DNA from 2 places in the Bradyrhizobium sp. Cp5.3 genome. Region 1 is predicted to be linked to the other one. Evidence: riboswitches for the same ligand, from Rfam matches in the RefSeq annotation. Region 1 holds a riboswitch; the other holds the start of a gene.

Region 1 (11,821 bases):
CAACCCGTTCCTCGATGTCGAGCTGCTCTATTTCGACCTGGGGATGGAGTACCGCGACCAGACCAATGATCAGGTGACCATCGACGCGGCCGAGGCGATCAAGAAGGTCGGCGTCGGCGTCAAGTGCGCCACCATCACCCCGGACGAGGCTCGGGTGAAGGAGTTCAACCTCAAGCAGATGTGGAAGTCGCCGAACGGCACCATCCGCAACATCCTCGGCGGCGTGATCTTCCGCGAGCCGATCATCTGCAAGAACGTGCCGCGCCTCGTTCCCGGCTGGACCAAGCCGATCATCATCGGCCGCCATGCCTATGGCGACCAGTACCGCGCCACCGACATCAAGTTCCCGGGCAAGGGCACCCTCTCGCTGAAGTTCGTCGGCGAGGACGGCACCGTGATCGAGAAGGAAGTGTTCAAGGCCCCCGGCGCCGGCGTCGCCATGGAGATGTACAATCTCGACGACTCCATCATCGACTTCGCCCGCGCGTCGTTCAACTACGGCCTGATGCGCAACTACCCGGTCTATCTCTCGACCAAGAACACCATCCTCAAGGTCTATGACGGCCGCTTCAAGGACATCTTCCAGGACATCTTCGACCGCGAGTTCAAGAAGGAATTCGACGCCAAGGGCCTGACCTACGAGCACCGCCTGATCGACGACATGGTCGCCTCGGCGCTGAAGTGGTCCGGCGGCTATGTCTGGGCCTGTAAGAACTACGACGGCGACGTGCAGTCCGACACGGTCGCGCAGGGCTACGGCTCGCTCGGCCTGATGACCTCGGTGCTGCTCACGCCCGACGGCAAGACCGTGGAAGCCGAGGCCGCCCACGGCACGGTGACCCGCCACTACCGCGAGCACCAGAAGGGCAAGGAGACCTCGACCAACTCGATCGCGTCGATCTTCGCCTGGACCCGTGGTCTCGCCCACCGCGCCAAGCTCGACAACAATCCGCAGCTCGCGAAGTTTGCAAGCACGCTGGAGAAGGTCTGCGTCGACACCGTCGAAGAGGGCTACATGACCAAGGACCTCGCGCTGCTGGTCGGTGCCGACCAGCGCTGGCTCTCGACCACCGGTTTCCTCGACAAGGTCGCCGAGAACCTGGCGAAGGCGCTGGCGGCCTAAGCTGTCATCCGCATTTTCGCCCGACTGGGCCAGACATCATCACGGGCTGCGCCAAAGCGCGGCCCGTTCGTTTATTGAGACCTTTGCCCGGAGACCGACCATGTCAATCAAGCTTGCCGTCCCTTGCCTGCTGCTGCTCTCGGCCATGGCCGGTCCGGTTGCGGCCGCGGAGACACTTCCCGAAGCCATCGCCGCACCCGGCGAGACCGTTGTGCTCAGCGCCCACGCCGAGGGCGCGCAGGTCTATGAGTGCAAGGCAGGCACCGACGGCAAGCTCGCCTGGGCCTTCCGCGAGCCGATCGCCACGCTGCTTTCCGAGGGTAAGACGGTCGGCCGACACTATGCCGGCCCGAGCTGGGAGCATGCCGACGGCAGCGCCGTGGTTGGCAAGGCCATCGGCAACGCGCCCGGTGCCACGGCTGCTGACATTCCCTGGCTGAAGCTGGAGGTCACCGCCCACCGCGGCAGCGGCGTCCTGACGCCTGTTACCACCGTCCAGCGCATCAACACCCATGGCGGCAAGCTCGACGGCGCCTGCGACAAGGCCGGCGAGTTCAGAAGCGCGCCCTACTCGGCCGAGTACGTCTTCCTGCGCAAGGGCTGATCGCTCAGCGGTCGGTGCCCTCGCGCTCAGCCTGCGCGAGCTCGGTCGCCGCGAGGTCGCCCGTCTCTTCGAGCCGCGCCTTGGCCGTGTTGTGCACATGCGCGGCGAGCGTCGGCATGCGTTCGATCAGGGCATGAAAATGTTGGGCGTCGAGCACCAGAAGGCGGGTCTTGCGCGTGGCGGTCACCGTGCCGCTGCGTTTGGTTTTGTGCAGCAGTGCGATCTCGCCGAAGAAAGTGCCGTCGGCAAGCCGCACACGCTGGCTCGGCAGTGAAATCTCGACCTCGCCGGCCGTGATGAAATACATCGACGAGGCAGCATCGCCACGGCGAACCAGGATCTCGCCCTGCTCGATGGTGCGTGCCCGCAAGAGCCGCATGATGTCGGCGATCTCCAATGCCGAGAGGTTCGAGAACAGAGGCACCCGCGCCAGCATGCCCCAGGTGACGACGAAATCGCGCCGCTTCACCTCCTCGGCAAAGGCGGTGGAGATGATCGCGACTGGCAGCGCGATCATGGCGAAGCCGCTGATGATGGCGAAGACGGAAACGAATTTGCCGAGCGCCGTCACCGGCACGACGTCGCCATAGCCGACGGTGCCGAGCGTCACGATCGCCCACCACATCGCCTGCGGAATGGTGCCGAGCTTATCCGGCTGTACCTCACGCTCGATGGCGTAGAGCAGCGAGGCGAAGGTGAGCACCACGCCGACCAGGATGACGACGCAACCGATCAGCGCCCGCCGCTCGGCGTGAATGGCAGCGAGCAGCGAGCGCATCGCCGGCGAATAGCGCACCAGCTTGAAGAACGGCAGCACGCCGAGCGCGGCGAGCGTCGCGTGCCGGCCTGTCGCCAGCACGATCGCGGCGGGGAGGAACGCCATGAGGTCGATGATGCCGAGCGCGGAGAAGACATAGCCGAGTCGGTCCGCGAGCGGCGAGGCCCCGCGCTGCGTGTGGCCCGCCACCGTCCACAGCCGCGCGACATATTCCAGCGCGAACACGATCACGGCCAGGATCTTGATCGCCGAGAACAGCGCGCCGAACTGCGCGTCCAGCTCCGGCACCGAGGCGAGCGTCATCGCCACCACGTCGAGCACGATCACGCCGATGATGAGCTGGATGAAGCGCGAGCCGACGGAATAAGCCAGCGGATCGTGCTCGAGCAATTCGTAGAGGCGATCCCTCAAATTGGGATCGCGAAGCCCACGTCCTCGTGGAACGAGGCGCATGGCGATTTACGCGCCTGTCATCGCTTTTTCGATCGCCGACAGCGCCGCGGCAGCGTTGGCGCCGTCGGGACCGCCGGCCTGCGCCATGTCGGGCCGGCCGCCGCCGCCCTTGCCGCCGAGCGCTTCGGAAGCAACGCGAACCAGATTGACGGCGTTGAAGCGCGAGGTGAGATCGGGCGTGACGCCGACCACGACGCCGGCCTTGCCGTCCTCGGTGACGCCGACGATGGCGACCACGCCGGAGCCGATCTGCTTCTTGCCGTCATCGGCGAGGCTCTTGAGATCCTTCATCTCGATGCCCTCGACTGCGCGCGCCATCAGCTTGACGTCGCCGACCTCACGCACGCCTGCCGCCGCGCCGTTGGCGGCGGACGCGCCGCCGCCCATCGCGAGCTTCTTGCGCGCGTCGGACAGCTCGCGCTCCAGCTTCTTGCGCTCGTCCATCAGCGCGGTGATGCGCGCCGGGACATCCTCGATCGAGGTACGCAGCTCGGCCGCCGCGGTCTTCGCCAGCGCCATGGTGTCATTGGCATGCTTGCGTGCGAAACGTCCGGTCAGCGCCTCGATGCGGCGGACGCCGGAAGCAACCGCGCTCTCGCCCGTCAGCGTGATCAGGCCGATGTCGCCGGTGCGCTTGACATGGGTGCCGCCGCAGAGCTCGACCGACCAGCCGAGCGCGTTGGCACCGTGCTCGCGCGCGGTCTTGCCCATCGAGACGACGCGGACCTCATCGCCATATTTCTCGCCGAACAGCGCGCGGGCGCCGGCCTCGCGGGCCTCGTCAACGCCCATGATGCGGGTCGTGACCTCGTCATTCTCCAGCACCACATCGTTGGCGATGTCCTCGACACGGGCGAGCTCCTCGGCCGTGATCGGCTTCGGATGCACGAAGTCGAAGCGCAGCCGGTCGGGCGCGACCAGCGAGCCGCGCTGGGCGATGTGGTCGCCGAGCACCTGGCGCAGCGCCTCGTGGAGCAGATGCGTCGCCGAGTGATTGGCGCGGATCGACGACCGGCGCGTATGATCGACGTCGAGCTGCAGCGCCGTGCCGGCCTTCAGCGTGCCCTGCTCCACCGTGCCGGTATGAACGAAGAGATCGCCGACCTTCTTCTGCGTCTCGGTGACGCGGAATTTGATCCCGCCCTCGCCGACCATTACGCCGGTATCACCGACCTGACCGCCGGATTCCGCATAGAACGGCGTCTGGTTCAGAACGATCGAGCCGGTCTCGCCAGCCTTGAGGCTGTCGGTTTCCTTGCCGTCCTTCACCAGCGCCGCAACGACGCCTTCGGCGCTCTCGGTCTCGTAACCGAGGAATTCGGTGGCCCCTAGCCGCTCGCGCAGCGGGAACCAGATCGCTTCGCTGGCGGCCTCGCCCGAGCCCGCCCATGACGCGCGCGCCTTCTCGCGCTGACGCTCCATCGCGTCGGTGAAAGCGGACTGGTCGACGCTGATGCCGCGCGACTTCAGCGCGTCCTGCGTCAGGTCGAGCGGGAAGCCGTAGGTATCATAGAGCGTGAAGGCGACGTCGCCGTCGAACATGTCGCCCTTCTTCAAGCCCGAGCTCTTCTCGTCGAGGATCGCAAGGCCGCGCACCAGCGTCTTGCGGAAACGGGTCTCTTCCAGCCGCAGCGTTTCCTCGATCAGCTTCTCCGCGCGCACCAGCTCCGGATAGGCCTGGCCCATCTCACGCACCAGCGCCCAGACGAGGCGATGCATCAGCGGTTCTTTCGCGCCCAGAAGCTGCGCATGGCGCATCGCGCGGCGCATGATCCGGCGCAGCACATAGCCGCGGCCCTCGTTCGAGGGCAGCACGCCGTCGGAGACGAGGAAGGCCGAGGAGCGCAGATGATCGGCGATGACCCGGAACGAGGCGACGGTCTGCTCATTCGGCCCGCTGCCCAGCGCGGATGCGGTCGCATCGATCAACTGACGGAACAAATCGGTCTCGAACACGCTGTCGACGCCCTGCAGGATGCAGGCCATGCGCTCCAGGCCCATGCCGGTGTCGATCGAGGGACGCGGCAGCGGCACGCGCTCCTCCTTCGTCACCTGCTCGTACTGCATGAACACGAGATTCCAGAATTCGAGGAAGCGGTCGCCGTCCTCTTCCGGGCTGCCCGGAGGTCCGCCCCAGATGTGCTCGCCGCGATCGATGAAGATCTCCGAGCACGGACCGCACGGGCCGGTATCGCCCATCGCCCAGAAATTGTCCGAGGTCGGGATGCGGATGATGCGGTCGTCGGAGAAGCCCGCGATCTTCTTCCACAAGCCGGCGGCCTCGTCGTCGGTGTGATAGACGGTGACGAGCAGCTTGTCCTTCTTCAGCCCGAAATCCTTGGTGATCAGATTCCAGGCGAGCTCGATCGCGCGCTCCTTGAAGTAGTCGCCGAAAGAGAAATTGCCGAGCATCTCGAAGAAGGTGAGATGGCGCGCGGTGTAGCCAACATTGTCGAGGTCGTTGTGCTTGCCACCCGCGCGCACGCATTTCTGCGAGGTGGTGGCGCGCTGGTAGGGCCGCTTCTCCATGCCGGTGAAGACGTTCTTGAACTGCACCATGCCGGCATTGGTGAACATCAACGTCGGGTCGTTGCGCGGCACCAATGGCGAGGACGGCACGATCTCGTGGCCGTTCTTGGCAAAGAAGTTCAGAAAGGTCGACCTGATCTCGTTGACGCCGCTCATGTTCATCCAATCGGGTGTGCTTGGACCCGCTTCACGCCATCCAAACCTGTGATTTAGGCTGATATCTGCGGGCCAATGCGCTTTTAGACAAGGCCAGCTTCGCTGTCCAGAAACTGTGCAGACAGATCAGAGGGTTGCCGCAGGCGCGCAATCGACCGTTGATAGCCGTTTTGGCCGCGTTGACAGGCTTGGCCCGGCTGTGTTCTGTACCTACCTGTATCGTACGGCCACGTCGGGAGAGACCGGCTTTTGGTAGCCGGCGCCGAAGGAGCAACCGCCCCGGAAACTCTCAGGCAAAAGGACCGCGTGGCTTTGACAGCATCTGGAAAGAGGCGCCGACGGGCTTGAGGCCCGGGTGGCACCCGCCGACGGGATAATACTCTCAGGCACAGCGACAGATGGGGCTTCGACTGGTTTCGACGGGGAATCCTCCCCGGGAACCGCGAGGGCCCCTGTGATGCTTGCACGCGACGACCAAAACTCCCTCAGACGCACCCCCCTCTACGCCCTGCACCTGTCCCTCGGCGGCAAGATGGTGCCGTTCGCGGGCTATGAAATGCCCGTGCAGTACCCCGCGGGCGTCCTGAAGGAACACCTTCACACCCGGTCATCGGCCGGCCTGTTCGACGTGTCCCATATGGGCCAGATCGCGCTGTGGCCGAAGTCCGGCAAGGTCGAGGATGCGGCAAAGGCGCTGGAGCGCTTGGTGCCGCAGGACATCGTGGCGCTCGCACCGGGACGGCAGCGCTATGCCCAGTTCACCAATGCGGACGGCGGCATCCTGGACGATCTGATGGTCGCCAATTTCGGCGATCACCTGTTCCTGGTCGTCAACGCCGCCTGCAAGGCCGAGGACGAAGCGCATCTGCGCGCGCATTTGTCCGACGACTGCAACATCGAATCGCTCACCGACCGCGCTCTGATCGCGCTGCAGGGCCCGAAGGCGGAAGCGGTGCTGGCGAAACTTTGTGCAGAGGCGCCGGCCATGAAATTCATGGATGCGGGCCAACGCAAGGTCGACGGCATCGACTGCTTCGTGTCGCGCTCGGGCTATACCGGCGAGGACGGGTTCGAGATCTCGGTTCCCGCAGGCGATGCCGAGCGGCTGGCCAAGGCGCTGCTCGACAATTCCGACGTGCTGCCGATCGGGCTCGGAGCGCGCGACAGCCTGCGGCTCGAGGCAGGTCTCTGCCTCTACGGCCACGACATCGACACCACCACCACGCCGGTCGAGGCGGCGCTGGAATGGTCGGTGCAGAAGAGCCGCCGCACCGGCGGCGCGCGTGCCGGCGGTTTTCCGGGCGCGGCGAAGATCCTTTCGCATTTCGACCAGGGCGCAAGCCGCCGCCGCGTCGGCCTGCGCGCCGAGGGGCGCGCGCCGGTGCGCGAGGGCGCGCCGCTGTTTGCCGATGCGACGTCGAGCGAGCCGATCGGAAAGGTCACATCGGGCGGTTTTGGCCCGAGCCTGAATGCGCCGGTTGCGATGGGTTACGTGCCCACCGCGCAGAGCGCGCTCGGCACACAACTGTTTGCCGAGGTGCGCGGCCAGCGCTTGGCCCTGCAAGTCGCCGCCATGCCTTTCGTGAAAAATACCTACAAACGCTGAGGATCGAGAATGACCACGACGCTGTACACCTCCGACCATGAGTGGCTGGCCATCGACGGCGATGTCGCCACCGTCGGCATCACCGACTACGCGCAGCAGCAGCTCGGCGATGTCGTGTTCGTCGAACTGCCCAAGGTCGGCCGCGCGCTCAAGAAGACGGAAGCTGCCGCGGTGGTCGAGTCGGTGAAGGCCGCCTCCGACGTCTACGCGCCGATCTCCGGCGAGGTGCTCGAGGTGAACGAAGGTCTCGCGAGCGAACCGGCGCTGGTCAATTCGGATGCGCAAGGCAAGGCCTGGTTCTTCAAGATCAAGATCGCCGACAAGAGCGAGCTCGGCGGACTCATGGATGAAGCCGCCTACAAGGCGCACACGGCTTAGAGAGCGATGGAGCAAGCGATGACCGCGCACCGCAAATCCAGCGGCGAGACCGCCGCCACCTTCGTCCGTCGCCATATCGGCCCCTCGGCGCGCGATGTCGCCGCGATGCTGGATGCCGTCGGAGCTAAAAGCGTCGACGCATTGATTGCGGAGACGCTGCCCGCCTCGATCCGGCAGGCCAGCCCGCTCGATCTCGGCAAGCCCTTGAGCGAGACCGAAGCGATCGCGCATATGGGCGAGCTCGCAGCCCAAAACCAGGTCTTCACCTCGCTGATCGGCCAGGGCTATTCCGGCACGATCCTGCCCGCGGTGATCCAGCGCAACATTTTGGAGAACCCGGCCTGGTACACCGCCTACACGCCGTACCAGCCCGAGATCAGCCAGGGCCGGCTGGAGGCGCTGTTCAATTTCCAGACCATGATCTGCGACCTCACCGGGCTCGATGTCGCCAATGCCTCGCTGCTGGATGAAGCAACCGCCGCGGCCGAGGCGATGGCGCTCGCCGAGCGGCACTCGCAGGTGAAGGCGAAAGCCTTCTTCGTCGACTGGGACGTGCATCCGCAGACCCTCGCAGTGATGCGCACCCGCGCAGAGCCCCTGGGCTGGAATCTGATCGTCGGCGATCCCCTCGCTGATCTCGACAAGGCGGACGTGCTCGGCGCGCTGCTGCAATATCCGGGCTCTTCGGGTGCGGTGCGCGATCTGCGGCCCGCGATTGCGACACTGCGCGCGAAAGGCGCACTCGCGATCGTTGCCGCCGATCTGCTGACGCTGACGCTTCTCGCCTCGCCCGGCGAGTTAGGGGCCGACATCGCGATCGGCTCGGCGCAGCGCTTTGGCGTGCCGATGGGCTATGGTGGACCGCACGCCGCTTACATGGCGGTGCGCGATGCGCTGAAGCGCTCGCTGCCCGGCCGCATCGTCGGCCTCTCCGTCGACTCCCGCGGCGCGCCCGCCTATCGCCTCGCGCTGCAGACCCGCGAGCAGCATATCCGCCGCGAGAAGGCGACCTCCAACATCTGCACCGCGCAGGTGCTGCTCGCCGTGATCGCGTCGATGTATGCGGTTTATCACGGCCCCGAAGGCTTGACGCAGATCGCGCGCACCGTGCATCGCCGCACCGCCGTGCTGGCCGCCGGCCTGCGCAAGCTCGGCTTCGCGCCGCAGTCGGAAAACTTTTTTGACACGGTGACGGTGGATGCCGGCGCGCAGCGCGAGGCGATCGTCGCGCGCGCCGTCGCCGAGAAGATCAATCTCGGCCTCGGCGGCGCAGGCCTGCGCATCGCGCTGGACGAGACCACGACGCCTGCGACCGTTGAGGCGGTCTGGCGCGCCTTCGGCGGCAACTTGTTCTATGCCGAGGTCGACGCGGCGACGCGCGAAGCGCTGCCGGATGCCTTGAAGCGCGCGACCGGCTTCCTCACCCATCCGGTGTTCCACGCGCATCGCTCGGAAACCGAGATGCTGCGCTACATGCGCAAGCTCAGCGATCGCGACCTCGCGCTCGACCGCGCGATGATCCCGCTGGGATCCTGCACCATGAAGCTGAATGCGACCACCGAGATGATGCCGCTGACCTGGCCGGAGTTCGGGTCCTTGCATCCCTTCGCGCCGCGCGAGCAGGCCAAGGGCTATCACGCGCTGTTCGCGCGGCTGGAAAAATGGCTGTGCGACATCACCGGCTATGACGCGATCTCGCTGCAGCCGAATTCGGGCGCGCAAGGAGAATATGCCGGCCTGCTCGCGATCCGCGGCTATCATGCCTCGCGAGGTGAAAGCCACCGCAAGGTCTGCCTGATCCCCTCCTCCGCCCACGGCACCAACCCGGCCTCCGCCGCGATGGTCGGCATGGACGTGGTGGTGGTTGCCTGCGAGAAGAACGGCGACGTCGACGTCAATGATCTCCGCGCCAAGGCGCAAGTGCATTCGAACGACCTCGCCGCAGTGATGATCACCTACCCCTCGACGCATGGCGTGTTCGAGGAGCACATCCGCGAGATCTGCGACATCGTCCACGGCCATGGCGGCCAGGTCTATCTCGACGGCGCCAACCTGAACGCGCAGGTCGGCCTGTCCAGGCCCGGCGACTACGGCGCCGATGTCAGCCATCTCAATTTGCACAAGACTTTCTGCATCCCGCATGGCGGCGGCGGCCCGGGCATGGGCCCGATCGGCGTGAGAGCACATCTCGCCCCGTTCCTGCCCGGCCATCCAGCGACCCATGCCGACGCGCCGGTCGGCCCGGTCTCGGCCGCGCCGTTCGGCTCGGCGTCGATCCTGACCATCTCCTACATCTACATCCTGATGATGGGCGGCGAAGGTCTGATGCGCGCGACCGAGATCGCGATCCTCAACGCCAACTACGTCGCAGCAAAGCTCGAGCCGCACTTCCCGGTGCTCTACAAGAACGCCCGGGGACGTGTCGCTCATGAATGCATCGTCGACCCGCGGCCGCTCAAGACGACGAGCGGCGTCACCGTCGACGACATCGCAAAACGCCTGATCGACTATGGCTTCCACGCCCCGACCATGAGCTTCCCCGTGCCGGGCACCTTGATGATCGAACCGACCGAGTCGGAATCGAAGGCGGAGCTGGACCGCTTCTGCGACGCGATGATCGCAATCCGCAAGGAGATCGCCGAGGTCGAGGCCGGCCGCTTCAAGATCGAGGCCTCGCCCTTGCGCAACGCGCCGCACACCGTGCACGACATCGCCGACGACAACTGGGCCCGCGCCTACACCCGCGCGGAAGGCTGCTTCCCGGCCAGCACCTCGCGCACCGACAAATACTGGTCCCCGGTCGGACGCGTCGACAACGTCTATGGCGACCGCAACCTCGTGTGCTCGTGCCCGCCGGTGAGCGACTACGCGCAGGCGGCGGAGTAAGGGATTCGCAGAATGGGTTGAGCGAAGCGAGACCCATCACCGGCACGATCCGACCAAAACGAAACGGGCGCCGAAGACGTCGGCAACTCAACGTCCTCAGCGCCCGCTCCTCGCGAAAACTCTACCTGTTGAAGCTTACTCCTCCGTCGGCTCCTCGCCGTCGGCATCACGCTCCGGGGCGCCGGCCAAGATCTGCTCGGCGATCAGACCCGAGTTCTGCCGGATCGAGGTCTCGATCTTCGCGGTGATGTCGGGATTGGCCTTCAGGAACGCTTTCGCGTTCTCGCGGCCCTGGCCGAGGCGCTGGCTGTCATAGGAGAACCAAGCGCCGGATTTCTCGACGATGCCGGCCTTGACGCCGAGGTCGAGGATCTCGCCCATCTTGGAGACGCCCTCGCCGTACATGATGTCGAATTCGACCTGCTTGAAGGGCGGCGCCAGCTTGTTCTTCACCACCTTCACGCGCGTGGTGTTGCCGACGACCTCGTCACGCTCCTTGATCGCGCCGATGCGGCGGATGTCGAGGCGGACGGAGGCGTAGAATTTCAGCGCGTTGCCGCCGGTCGTGGTTTCCGGCGAACCGTACATCACGCCGATCTTCATGCGGATCTGGTTGATGAAGATCACCATGGTGTTGGACTTGTTGATGGAAGCCGTCAGCTTGCGCAGCGCCTGGCTCATCAGACGGGCCTGGAGACCCGGCAGCGCGTCCCCCATCTCGCCTTCGAGCTCGGCCTTCGGCACCAGCGCCGCAACCGAATCGACCACCAGCACGTCCACCGCGCCCGAACGCACCAGCGTGTCGCAGATTTCCAGCGCCTGCTCGCCGGTGTCGGGCTGGGAGATCAGGAGCTCGTCGATGTTGACGCCGAGCTTGCGGGCATAGACCGGGTCGAGCGCGTGCTCGGCGTCGATGAAGGCGCAGATGCCGCCCTTCTTCTGCGCTTCCGCGACCGTATGCAGCGCCAGCGTCGTCTTGCCCGAGGATTCCGGCCCGTAGATCTCGACGATCCGCCCCTTGGGCAGGCCGCCGATGCCGAGCGCGATATCGAGCCCGAGCGAGCCGGAGGACACCGCCTCGATGTCCATCGAACGGTCGCTCTTGCCGAGCCTCATCACCGAGCCCTTGCCGAACTGGCGCTCGATCTGGGACAGCGCGGCGGCCAGGGCTTTACTCTTGTCCATGGAAGATCCTTCGACGATACGCAGGGCAGTAGCGGACATTGGTCGTGCTCCTTATGGCGGGGATTCGCGAGATGGACAAACGATTGGCGAAGCAGGTCGGCGATGGGAGCAACGTACCCCATT
Region 2 (11,821 bases), on a different contig from region 1:
ATTCTTCACGAAGGACGCACTAGTTGACGATGGCTGGCGCGCTGGTTCTTAGAATGCTCGTTGCCGCGCGGGAGGAGGGGTCTCTCGTCTCGGACGAAGCGAAGCCCTTCACGAACACGGAGGTCGGGAAGACCCCGTCGCTCGCCAATATCTGGTCTGGGGTGACGTTCCGATGCATGCGCGGGCTCTTGCTCCAGCCCCCAAGTTCGGCCTCCGCTTCCTTCTTGATCGTTGCGAGCTCATCTTTTCGCGGCTGTAGCCCCTCTGCAACTTACCCCTGGTGTAGAATCCCGACCCAGCGGGATTCTCATCATGTTCATCCAGTGTCGCGTGCGCGGCGCTACTGAAGGCGAGAGGGGCCCAAGGGAATTGATTTTTCCCTCGTCAGCCGGCGTTCTGCCTTGCCATAACGAGAGCTGCGACGGCATCGGCCGTGGCAGCTGACAAGGTCCAACCGAGATGACCATGCCCTGTGTTGTAGAAGACGCGCGGATCTCGACCCCGCATGACCCGCGGCAGCATATCGGGCATCATCGGTCGTAGACCTGCCCAAGGGACGGCTTGGCGCGTGCTCATGCCGGGGAAGTGCTTTCGGCACCATTGAACGAGGGGCTCGATCCGCGCCGTTCGAATGTCTTTGTTGTAGCCGTTGAATTCGGCCGTTCCCGCCACGCGAAAGCGGTTCGGCCCAAGCCGGCTGGTCACGATCTTGGCCCGGTCGTCGAGTAAACTCGTACACGGTGCAGCCGCTTGGTCTGACTCTTCAGAAAGGTCGACAGTGATCGAGTAGCCTTTCACCGGATAGACATTGATGCGATCGCCGAGACTGGCCGCGATCGGGCGGGACATCACCCCTCCGCAGACCACGATCCGGTCGAAATCTTCTCGCAGCGTGCTGGCCTGCAGGGCTCCCTCCGTTGGCTTCCAATTCACACCGATCGCCTCACCGGTGCCACGCCCAACCGACTGGACCTCACTTGACCAGCGCATCGTCACACCTCGTCGCTCGCAGGCACGGGCAAGCCCGACGGTGAATTTGTGGATGTCACCCGTGAAGTCCGATGGCGTGTAAAAGCCTCCGTAGAAATCGCCCTTCAAGGAAGGCTCGATCGCACGGATTTCCTCCGGCGTAACGGCGCGGCGCTCAAGGCCGCCCTTGGCAAGCAAAGCCGAGACCCTGCGAGCCGCCTCGAATTCCGCCTTACTGTGATAAAAATGAAGGATCCCGCGTTTCTGGCAATCGAACGCGATGTCTTCCTCTTGCGCCATGCGCATCAGATGGGCTCGGGCCTCGATTGCAAGACGCGCGGTTGTGAGCGTGTTCTCCTCGTACTTGGGGATCGAGGCAACGAACTCGGCCATCCATGATAGCTTGTGCCAGGACGGCTTGGGATTGACGAGAAGCGGGGCTCCTGGCGTGAAGATCCATTTGATGCCCTTAAGGACCGTGGCCCAGCTGTTCCAGACCTCGGCATTTGAGGCCGACAGCTGACCGCCATTGGCGAAGGAAGTTTCCATTGCGGCGTAGGGCTGACGGTCGAAGACCGTCACCTGGCAGCCGCGCCTGGCGAGGTTGTAGGCGGTCGTGATGCCAGTAATTCCTGCGCCGATGATGGCGACACGTGACGTATTGGAAGTGCTCATAGGTGCTCCGTCCCGCCTCATGCAGGTGATTAGCACCCCCTCTGTCATTGGCCTGAGAGCTTCATCGCCGCCCAGTCATTTGGGCCGCGACTTTCACCATCGGCGCAGAACTGCCGTCCTGCTTTTCAGAGTTCAAGTACGGAAAAGCGGTACTTTTGCCTGAGAGTTTCCGGGGTGGTTGCTCCGTCGGCGCCGTTCCTGTCCTGAAGCAGAAACGGTCTCTCCCGCTAATCCTGAAATTGCCTCGCGATACACCAAGCCGTCAAGCTTGGCTTTCTTGGTTCAAAGATGTGGCGTCAGCCAAGCAGAACATCCGACATTCTCTCAATGTCGCGCCAAAGATCTTCGGCGCTCTCGAGGCCGATGCTGATTCGGATATAGCTTACGTCTTCGCTCGCGGGCATTGCATGCCGCTCGCCTGCAACGACCATGGGTGCGACAATGCTTCGCGTCCCTCCCCAAGAAGCACCTATGGCGAACGTTCTCAGCTGGTCTAGAGCGCAGTCGACCTTACCGGTATCCACGCCCTCCAGCAGGAGGCTGAAAACACCGGAGCAACCCGCGAAATCACGCCGCCATAAAGCGTGGCCAGAGAACGACGGAAGGCATGGATGCAAGACCTTGAAACCTGAAGCTTCCAACCGTTCTGCGAATTGCTCGCTCAAGGCGCCGGAGTGCCTTATTCGAAGGGCCATCGTCTGGATGCCGCGCAATGCGTGCGAGCAATCATCGGGGGATGTGCCTACGCCAAGAGCTCCCAAAGCGGCCCGAAACCGCGCGTAGAGATCCAGGTCATCAAGAATGATCGCGCCGAGAAGGATGTCGGAGTGGCCGCCTGCGTATTTGGTGATAGCTTCGGCAACGATATCTATGCCCAGGCTCAGAGGTTTGCAGAGCAACCCGGTCGCCCAGGTATTGTCGCATCCCAGAAGGGCACCAGATTTTCTGCACCTGGCTGCGATGGCGGGGATATCGCAGATTTCCATTGTCGTTGAGCCCGGCGACTCGACCCAAACAAGCTTCGTTGCGCCGGGGCGAATCTTGGCTTCCAGGTCAGCAAGACGTGTCGGATCAAAGTACTCAACGTCTACGCCGAAGGAATGAAGAATAGTCCGTGCGAATAGCTTGACCGGAGGATAGACGTTATCAGTGATCAACACATGGTCGCCGCGCTTCAACAGCGCGAGCATGACGGTGGTTATCGCCGCTTGCCCCGAAGGCACGATGATCGAACGGGCGGCCGAATGAATTTCAGCTAGCTGACTTTCCAGAGTCCGTGTTGTGGGAGTTCCAGCCAATCCATAGGTATAGCCGTCCGGCGACCGCGCTGCGCGTGAGCGATAGGCAGCGGCGTTTGGGAAAACAATTGTTGAGGCTCGATAAACAGGAACCGTGAGGCTGGCGAACCCCTCGAGCGAAGCGGCTGGTGGTACAACGCACAGCGTGTCGTTGTTGTTTGAGCTGGTGTTCATGGCGACCTTAAGGATTCTACGCTTCTGCTTTGCTGCCGCGAGCGATCAGGATGTTTTCCGGCCGTGATGGATGGTCAGCCGGAGAGAACCCGACGGCGATATGCGGACTAATGACGGGCGACAATAAAGTGAGACTGCTAGTGTCGTTTAGCGGTAATCACTTCCGCAAAGCTCTTTCGCCGTAACGCCGGTGGGCGTTGCATCACGCTCGGGAAAACCGTAGCTCATGATGGTTTTAGCGACAACGCCCTCACGATTTTTCTCGGCGAGGCTTTGATCGATCAAGTCACGGAATTCTTTGTCTTCAGGTCGAAATGCGAAGGACGAATAGTGGATCATCTCCTTGCCATCCACGACTTCCTTGAACGGTTCTGCACGCTCCAATCCCTTGACGTTAGGATCCCTCAAGCTGCCGACAATCGCCCCTGAAGCATTGATGAGCATGTCGACCCGTCCGGCGAGGAGTGCTGCCAATCCAGTCGGGTGGTCCGGGAACAACTGAATTCGCTCCTTAGGCACGCCAGCCGCCGCCATGTATTCCAGCGACGCGGCGCCGCGCAAATTGCCGACCCGGATCTTCGAGTTCTCGGCCATATCCTGGTAGCTGTGAATGCTCAGCGGATTGCCAGCTTTCACCAGAATGGCGTTGCCGCGGGGCCCGCCGACCGGGTTTGAGAAGGCAACCTGCTTGCATCGATTGGGCGTTACGTACATGCCGCCGGCAATGACATCGATTCGCTTCGCCATCAAACTCGGAATCAGCGCGCCAAAATCCATGGCCTGGAACTCAATCGTTTTGAGTCCAAGCGATTTCGCAACCTCGCGTAAAATCTCCGGCTGGGTGCCGGCGATTTCTCCCTCCTTGACGAAGCCATCTGGCCAAGCGTTGTAGACGCCAATCGTGAGCTTGCCTTCGGATGCAACTTTTTCTTTCAAGGTCTGCGAAAGAGCCGGCGGGCCCAGGACAGCCACGGAAAGCACCGAAGCTGCCAGAAGTGCAACGTTACGGGTCATGGTCGCGAGCTTCATGATAATTCCCCTCGGTTGAGCTGTGGTGCCGTCCTTTTCAGGCTGGTCATTTTTGGGTTCTTCAAACGATAGTGCGCTATCATCTCTCGCGTCCCGACTTCTGTTCCGGAACGCCTGCAGTGGGCGGCCTTGCCCCAGAGTGACTTACGTCAGAGCGTAAACAACTTACCCCAGCCCTTAACGCTTTCGTTGCAACCGGCAAGCCGAAGGGCTTGCCAGCAAAGGGCTTGATTGGACGTAACGATGTTCTTGCCGGTTTCGGCTTCCAGCGGCTCGATGACCGCCGCGGCGCGCATTTGGGTACACGAGACGATGATGGTGTCGACCCCATCTTCGGCGGCCAGATCACGCACCGAGCTCTTGATGCTTTCTGGCGAAATGAAAGGTGAATCGAACCGGACCACGCCGCCGTCTTTATAGAATTCGGCCGCAGCAGGTACCGAGAAGCCCTCGGCTTCAATTGCGGAAATCATTTTTTCCGCAACGTCTCGCGGATAGGGCGAGACATAACCGATGCGTTTTGCATTGAGACTCCGCAAAGCGCCCACGATTCCCGAAAACGGATCGACGACATGAGCCTTGGGATGAACGGCTTGCACCCTGCGCTGCAGCTCTTGCGGGCCGATGATCATAGCTGCCGAGGTGCAGCCCAGGGCAACAACGTCCGAAGTCCGCCTGGAGTTGATCTGCGCCAGCGCTTCGTCAAGTCCGGAGAACGCATCCTTCAACAGGTCGACCGAAAGCGACGTTGCAGTATTGCCGGGCGTCGAGATTCGACTCTCATATAAGGCTACGCCGGGAAGGGTGAGCATGGCTCGCGCTTCATGTGACAGGGTCTGATCGTTATCCATCACGATCATGCCAATGTGCGCTTTTGTGCCGATGCCTCCATCGACTTCATAGGGGGCTTTTGACCACTTCCTGGCACCCGCGTCCTTGGTCCCAACCATTTGAATCCTCTCGGGCAGCTTAATGCGACCGCAGCTTACGGATGTCGCCCGCTGAAGGCGCGCTCCCAAACTTGGGGCTCAGTTCCTCGGGTAGTCAGCGACCACCGTAAATCTGATACTATCGGGTATATCTGGTATGTCAATAGTGATTGACATGGTAGGTATATGAGGTATGTGAAGGGGATCTTCGCGGCGGCCGGGCGGTGGCATTTCCGGCATCTCGCCGAAACCTGCGGCGCCCTGCCATTCAATGCGGCGAAGTCTGCCTCACGGAAATGCAATTGGGCGATGGAGAAAAACATGGCGATGCCTCCCCTATGGCCAGATGAAGCGGAGCTCGGAGAGCGCATTGAGCGTTTACGCGCCAACATGGCAGACGCAGGCATCGATGCCATGGTTCTGACGTCGCGCCAGAATTTCGAATATTACTCCGGATTCAGGACGCTGTTCTGGACCTCGGACACCAGGCCATTATTGGCGATAGCGCGACGTGACCGCGCCGGGATCGCGATCATCATCAACAGCTCGGAGGAGCGCAACGCGCAGGCGTGGCCGAACCGCCATGTTCAGCCCGTGTACTATCATGGTTATACGGACGTTGCCGTATCCGCGGCAGGCGAGTTTCTGAGTGATCTACCAGCCGGCGCTGCCGTTGGATTTGACTATGGGCTCGACATGTTTGGGCGTGGGTCAATCGCACTTATCGACTACTTTAGGGCCGCGCCGCGCAACTTCCGCCTTTCGGACCAGGCCGACTTGATCTGGCGGCAGCGTCTCATCAAGAGCCGGCACGAACTGGATACCAAGCGCGAGGTTTGCCGTATTGCAACGGAGAGCTTCTTCGCTGGCCTCGCCGATCTGCGCATCGGCATGAATGAATACGAGTTCGGCCAGCTGCTTAAGCAGCGAATGATTGGATTGGGAGCCGATAGCGTCGACTGGCTTCCCGTCCGCTTCGATCCAGCAGGAAAGAGCTACGCGCAACCGAACTATGATTTCCGTCTGGCTCGTGACAATTTCATCTGGGTCGACATGGGCGCCCGCCGTGCTGATCAGATCAGTGATCTGGATCGGGTCGCCAAGGTCGGTAAAGCAACGCCTGGGCAGGAAGACCTCTATGGGTTCGTAAGAAGCGTGACGCTCCGATTAGCGGAAAAAATAAGGCCAGGCATGACAGGCGAAAAGGTCTATCACCTCTTTGAGGAGCTCTGGTCAGAACGCAACCTGTCTCGCCTGACAGCGGCGGGCCGTGTCGGCCACGGCTCAGGTATTGCCTTGACTGAGCCGCCATCACTGATGGCCGGATCGAACGAGATCATTCTGGAAGACATGGTCTTACATCTCGAGCCCAAGCTGGAGATGGCCGGGGGCGTATACCAGACCGAAGAAGTCATCCGAGTTACAAAAACCGGCCCTGAATTTCTCAGCGACATCGCACCTGAACGGTTACCCATCGTCGATCTGTGAAAGTGTCCAGGCCGGGTTCGGAAGGCATTCGTGCAGCAAAACAAAACATTGTTGCCGATGGCCTTCTCAGGCGCGATGACCGACGTAATTTGATCATCTATTAATCAGGATACGTAATGAAAAGCCGCGTCTGGAGTAAGATCGATTTCTCGGCCATCGGAATGCAGGCCGACTATGCTCGCGTCCCCTATTCATCGGACACATCCGCTTACGGCTGGATACCGGTTCCCATACTCTGTTTCAACGGCGGCAACGGACCAACGGCACTCTTGACGGCGGGAACGCACGGCGACGAGTACGAGGGGCAAATTGCATTGCGTAACCTCGCCCGGGAATTGTCATCCTGTGCAAACCTGCGCGGTCGGGTCATCATCCTTCCTGCTCTAAATTGGCCGGCCGTTAGCGCCGGCCGCCGGAATTCGCCGCTGGATGAGGGAAACCTGAACCGTGCGTTTCCGGGCGATGCGGATGGTGGGCCAACCGCAATGATCGCCCATTATGTGACGTCAGAACTGTTTCCTTTGGCAGATCTCGTCATCGATCTTCATTCGGGAGGCCGCTCGCTCGACTATTTGCCAGTCGCCCTCGCAAGGCCCGGTCGAAATGACTCGGAGGCTGCCGCGATCTTGCGACTTCTGAAAAGCTTTGGTGCGCCGTATGGAGCAATCACGGATGGGGCAGGGGCAGGCGCCGGATCAACCCTCTACGCCGCCGCTGAGCAACACGGAATTCCCGCCCTCACAACGGAGCTGGGCTTTGGGGCCACTCTCTCAGAACGCGGTCTGAGGATCGCAGAGCACGGTCTGAAGAGGGTTCTGCACGATTATGGAATCGTTACAGCCGCGGGCGCGATCGAGGCAGGCTCTTCCGTGATCCTCAAGTATCAAAGCCCGCACAACTCCATCTACGCACCTTGCGATGGCCTGTTCGAGCCATTCGTCAAGCCTGGCGATGAGGTGAAGGCGAACCAGCCGGCCGGCCGTGTCTATCCGCTGAGCAGCGCCGTTGCCGAGCCGGTCGAATTAAAATTCTCGGTCTCAGGTTTGGTTGCTTACCGCCGCTTTCCAACCTTAACTCACACTGGCGATGCTCTCTTCGGCCTAATGTCGGTGATGGGGGAGGCGGCTTGATAGTCGAAGGCAACCGCGCCCGATTTCGAGACGACGCGGGACAATGAGGGACGTTGCAGTCGCGGTCTAAAGACCGTGCGGCGCCCCTTCGCTCCTGTCGTGTGCAAGGCGAGGCAAGCCGGTTCGCCTCATCTCGAATGAGCGGAGACCTGAGAACCTGCCCTATCTTCGGCCACTATGGCGCGGTTTGAGGCACGAAAGTTGACAGGTGATGATAAGCATACTAGGTATGCCATGACTCGAGATATGCCCGTTCGCGTCAGGGCGCCTGGATGTGCAATCGAGGTCTTCAGGGCGAATGTCCCTTGGCGCCAATCGGAATACACAGGGCCTTTGGCCAGAGCGAGATTGAATCGAAATGTCGGTAGCACCCTCTCGTCTGCGCCCAACCTCATCGCTCCACGTCACAGTGCGTGAGGAAATTCTCAAGCGCATTTCCAATGGAACATATCAGCCGGATGCTCCGATTCCCTCCACCGCGATGCTCGGGGAGGAATTCGGAGTCAGCCTCATTACGATCAAACGGGCTCTTCGCGATCTTCAAGCTGCCGGCATGATTGTCTCAGTTGCCGGAAAAGGTACCTACGTCAAAAAGCAGACTAGGATTCTGCGCAAGCTGGATATGACGGCGCCCTCTTTTGAGGGGACCACAATGCAATTACTTTCGATTACCCGAGAGAAGATTGCAGATCCCGTTATGCTTACCTTCAGTCCTCCGAGGGAAGCAATGCTATGCGTCCGCAAGACCATATTTATCGATGATATGCCATTCCTATACGACTCGACATATCTGTCGGCAGACGTCGCCGATGAGATCGTCGATGAGTTTGCCGAGCGGTTGGTCACTGAAGCGCTAGGCCGTCACAATATCCTTGTGACAAATACAGATCTCATCATTGACGCCGCTCCGGCCACTGGCCAGGTCGAAGACGTATTTGGTATTCCGACTGGATACCCAATCCTTCGACGCTTTTACAAGTTCAGCACGGACACTGAGGACATCTCGATCTATGGTGTCCTCCAAGCTCCATTCGACCGTCTTTCGTGTTCTGTCAGCTTCCCGGCGCGCAATGTACGCGCCTCGCGCCCAGGCGCTTCTAGCGTCGGTTCTTCAAAGCATCGCGCCTGACAACGTCAGCATTCGACGAAAGTCGCGGACGTCCGGTATCCGACTGAGCCCGCATCCCGAACGAGCAAAGTGCCATTTTGACGGCAGTTGATCGGCGGTCGACTATAGAGCGGCGATCCCCGTGACCTTGCAAGCTGGTCTGGATCGAAATGTCTCCACCAGCGAGGATCAGTGGTTGACCGCGGGGTTAGCCACGCGTTTGCGCAGCAGATGGTCTGTAAAAGCCTTCAGGGGACTGCCGATAGCGCGCTCGCGAAAGGCATGGCCCGAGCCGCGTCGATCTTGTCATCGCCCGCTACTGCTTCGGCGCTCGAGCTCGACAACTCAATCTGCTCGACGAGCCGGGTCATGCACTGCGACTGCCGGTCCCACAATTTGCGCCTGAGCCTCGCCACGACGAAGCTTGCGTTCTAACAAGCAAGCTTGAGGTTTAGTGCAGCATCTGACCGAGGAATTGCTGCGCCCGGGGATGTTCGGGGTTCTTGAAGAACTTAGAGGGCGCCGCTTGCTCGATGATTCTGCCTGCGTCCATAAAGATAATCCGGTCGGCAACCTCACGCGCGAACCCCATTTCGTGGGTCACACAGATCATTGTCATACCGTCCCTCGCGAGCTCGGTCATAACATCGAGGACCTCTTTGATCATCTCTGGATCCAGCGCCGATGTAGGCTCATCAAACAGCATAAGCTTGGGCTTCATGCACAATGCTCGCGCGATGGCTACACGCTGCTGCTGGCCGCCCGAGAGCTGCGTCGGGAACTTATGAGCCTGCTCAGGAATGCGGACTTTCTTGAGGTTCTCCATCGCAATTTCCTCGGCCTGGTCTCTGGCCAGCTTTCGTGCTCGAACAAGTGCCAGTGTGCAGTTATCCAGGACCGTCAGGTGTGGAAAAAGGTTGAATTGCTGAAACACCATCCCAACATCGCGTCGCAGCTCGGCCAAGCCCTTCATTCCCTTATACAGCTCGACACCGTTCACGATCAGGCGGCCCTTTTCGTGTGTCTCTAGTTGGTTGATGCATCGGACGAGTGTCGACTTTCCGGATCCGGATGGGCCGCAAACGACGATCCGCTCTCCAACGGCAACGGACAAATCCACATTGTGAAGGACCTGGAACGATCCATACCACTTGCAAAGCTGCTCCATCGTTACCGCAGCATTGCCCGAACAGGAGTTCGTTTGAAGAGCCATCTGTTTCTCCAGGACTTTAGTGAGAGGGAGCTGTCAGTCCGAGTCGGCGCTCGAGCTGAGTAATGCCGGCCACCGCAACCAGGGACATCGCTAGGAAAAGGACGCCAACGTCGAACATGGGTTCGGCGTAGCGATATGTATCGGATGCAACGTCTAAGGCGCTTCCGAGCAATTCCGGCACGGAAATGACAGCCAGCAGCGGTGTCGATTTCAAAATCGAAATCGAATAGGCGCCGAGCGGCGCAGCGACGTTCCGCAGCATTTGGGGGAGAATAACGAACCTGATCATGTCAGCCCAGCTGAGCCCAAGGCTCTGAGCCGCTTCGCTTTGCCCGGCAGGGACAGCATCGATTCCTGCCTTGAACACTTCAGACATATATCCAGAATAGTAGAAGCTCAGTCCGAACGAGCCGACGAGGAGGGCCGGGAGCGTCACACCGTAATAGGGGAGCACAAAGAAGAGAAAATATATCTGTACAAGTGCGGGCGTGGATCGAATCGCGTCAATGACGAATTGGATCACCGGCCGGACAGTGGTGTGAGATCGTCGAAGCAGTTCCCAGAACAGCCCAAGAGCAGCTGCTCCAATGAAACTGATGACCGCGATCATCACCGTATTGCCGATCCCTTCAAGCACGCGGGGGATGATCTCGATCGCGAAAGAAAAATTGAAATTCATTAGCGGGCCTTTCGAGTGGCAAATCGCCGTTCGACTTGGCGACCGAAGATGGTGACCGGATAGCAAAGGATCAGGTACGAAAGAGCCAAGGCTGAGTAGATACCGACGGGATTATACCCAAGCTCGGAAATCTGCTTCGCCCGGAATGTCATGTCGGTCAGCGCAATAAGGGAGACCAGAGTGGTGCCCTTGATGAGCTGGATGGCCTGATTGATGAAGGTCGGAAACATCGCGGTAATCGCCTGAGGCAGTTCGATCAAGCGAAGTACGTCAAAGCGACTTAGTCCAAGGGCCAGACCGGCTTCTCGCTGGCCCTTATTGAGCGACTGGAGCGCGGCGCGTACCGACTGGCTACCATATCCGCCAATGTTGAACCCGAGCACCATGGCTCCGACAGTGATACCCGAAAGAAAGATCCCGAAAGCAGGCAGCGTGTAGTAAAAGGCATAGAGAAGGACGATGACGGATGAGCTTCGCCAAAACTCAATTACAGCGGTTACCATCCAGCGCAATGGTCCGGTCGCAAAATGCTGCAGGACGCCCGCAATCACCGCGAATGGTATGGCAAATAAGAGCCCGAGGGTGGCGACTGCCGCAGTTATGCCAAAGCCCTCGTAGATTGATCGAAGTATTGCGAAAAAGCTCATTAGTCCGGCTCCCGTTCACGTGTTCGATCTCGGACACTTATATTCGTTGCGTAGCCCATTTGCTTGAAGCGAGCGCTGTCTTTAGTCGCGCTCAGCAACTCACAATGTGAGGGCCGAATGCTGGCGCGTCTCGCCGGCGGTTGCAGGCTCTCCCGTATAAGGCCAGTCGTCGCGCATATCCGAGCTATGCCAACCGATGAGCTGCAGCACGGATATTTGGTAGAGAATTTGCTGGTCGCACCAAGGCTCGGGTCGCGAAGCCGATGGGATGAACGGAGCTATCTCTACCGATAATTGTCACCGCATAGGTCCTTAGCCGTGAGTCCAGCAGGGACCAACTCCGTGTCGGTGAAGTCGTACTTGGCCATGATCTGCTTAATCGTTCCGGTAGACCTCAGATTTGCAAAACTTTGGTTGTATCGGTCGCGCAGTTCTTTATCTTCCGGCCTGAACACCATGGCGGTGTAAAAGGCCGACTCGCG

What was found. A riboswitch is a leader RNA that binds a small molecule or an ion and turns the genes downstream of it on or off. The one in region 1 is predicted to bind glycine.
Region 2: linked by a shared signal. The riboswitch ahead of K289_RS0138360 (D-amino acid dehydrogenase) and the one ahead of gcvT (glycine cleavage system aminomethyltransferase GcvT) in region 1 are both predicted to bind glycine.

The regions. Positions count from the first base shown of each region.
Region 1 covers NZ_AUFA01000010.1:196,348-208,168, forward strand. Annotated here, with positions in the region: gene K289_RS0116760 (NADP-dependent isocitrate dehydrogenase) at 1-1,123, shown strand, start outside; gene K289_RS0116765 (DUF3455 domain-containing protein) at 1,224-1,727, shown strand; gene K289_RS0116770 (cyclic nucleotide-gated ion channel) at 1,732-2,958, opposite strand; gene alaS (alanine--tRNA ligase) at 2,965-5,643, opposite strand; glycine riboswitch at 5,867-5,957, shown strand; gene gcvT (glycine cleavage system aminomethyltransferase GcvT) at 6,101-7,249, shown strand; gene gcvH (glycine cleavage system protein GcvH) at 7,259-7,627, shown strand; gene gcvP (aminomethyl-transferring glycine dehydrogenase) at 7,646-10,513, shown strand; gene recA (recombinase RecA) at 10,649-11,737, opposite strand.
Region 2 covers NZ_AUFA01000068.1:4,584-16,404, reverse strand. Annotated here, with positions in the region: gene K289_RS0138360 (D-amino acid dehydrogenase) at 385-1,644, opposite strand; glycine riboswitch at 1,782-1,881, opposite strand; gene K289_RS0138355 (PLP-dependent aspartate aminotransferase family protein) at 1,941-3,116, opposite strand; gene K289_RS0138350 (transporter substrate-binding domain-containing protein) at 3,264-4,145, opposite strand; gene K289_RS0138345 (hypothetical protein) at 4,295-5,095, opposite strand; gene K289_RS0138340 (Xaa-Pro peptidase family protein) at 5,261-6,562, shown strand; gene K289_RS0138335 (succinylglutamate desuccinylase/aspartoacylase family protein) at 6,679-7,692, shown strand; gene K289_RS46785 (GntR family transcriptional regulator) at 8,051-8,821, shown strand; gene K289_RS0138320 (amino acid ABC transporter ATP-binding protein) at 9,252-10,013, opposite strand; gene ehuD (ectoine/hydroxyectoine ABC transporter permease subunit EhuD) at 10,030-10,692, opposite strand; gene K289_RS0138310 (amino acid ABC transporter permease) at 10,692-11,339, opposite strand; gene ehuB (ectoine/hydroxyectoine ABC transporter substrate-binding protein EhuB) at 11,624-11,821, opposite strand, start outside.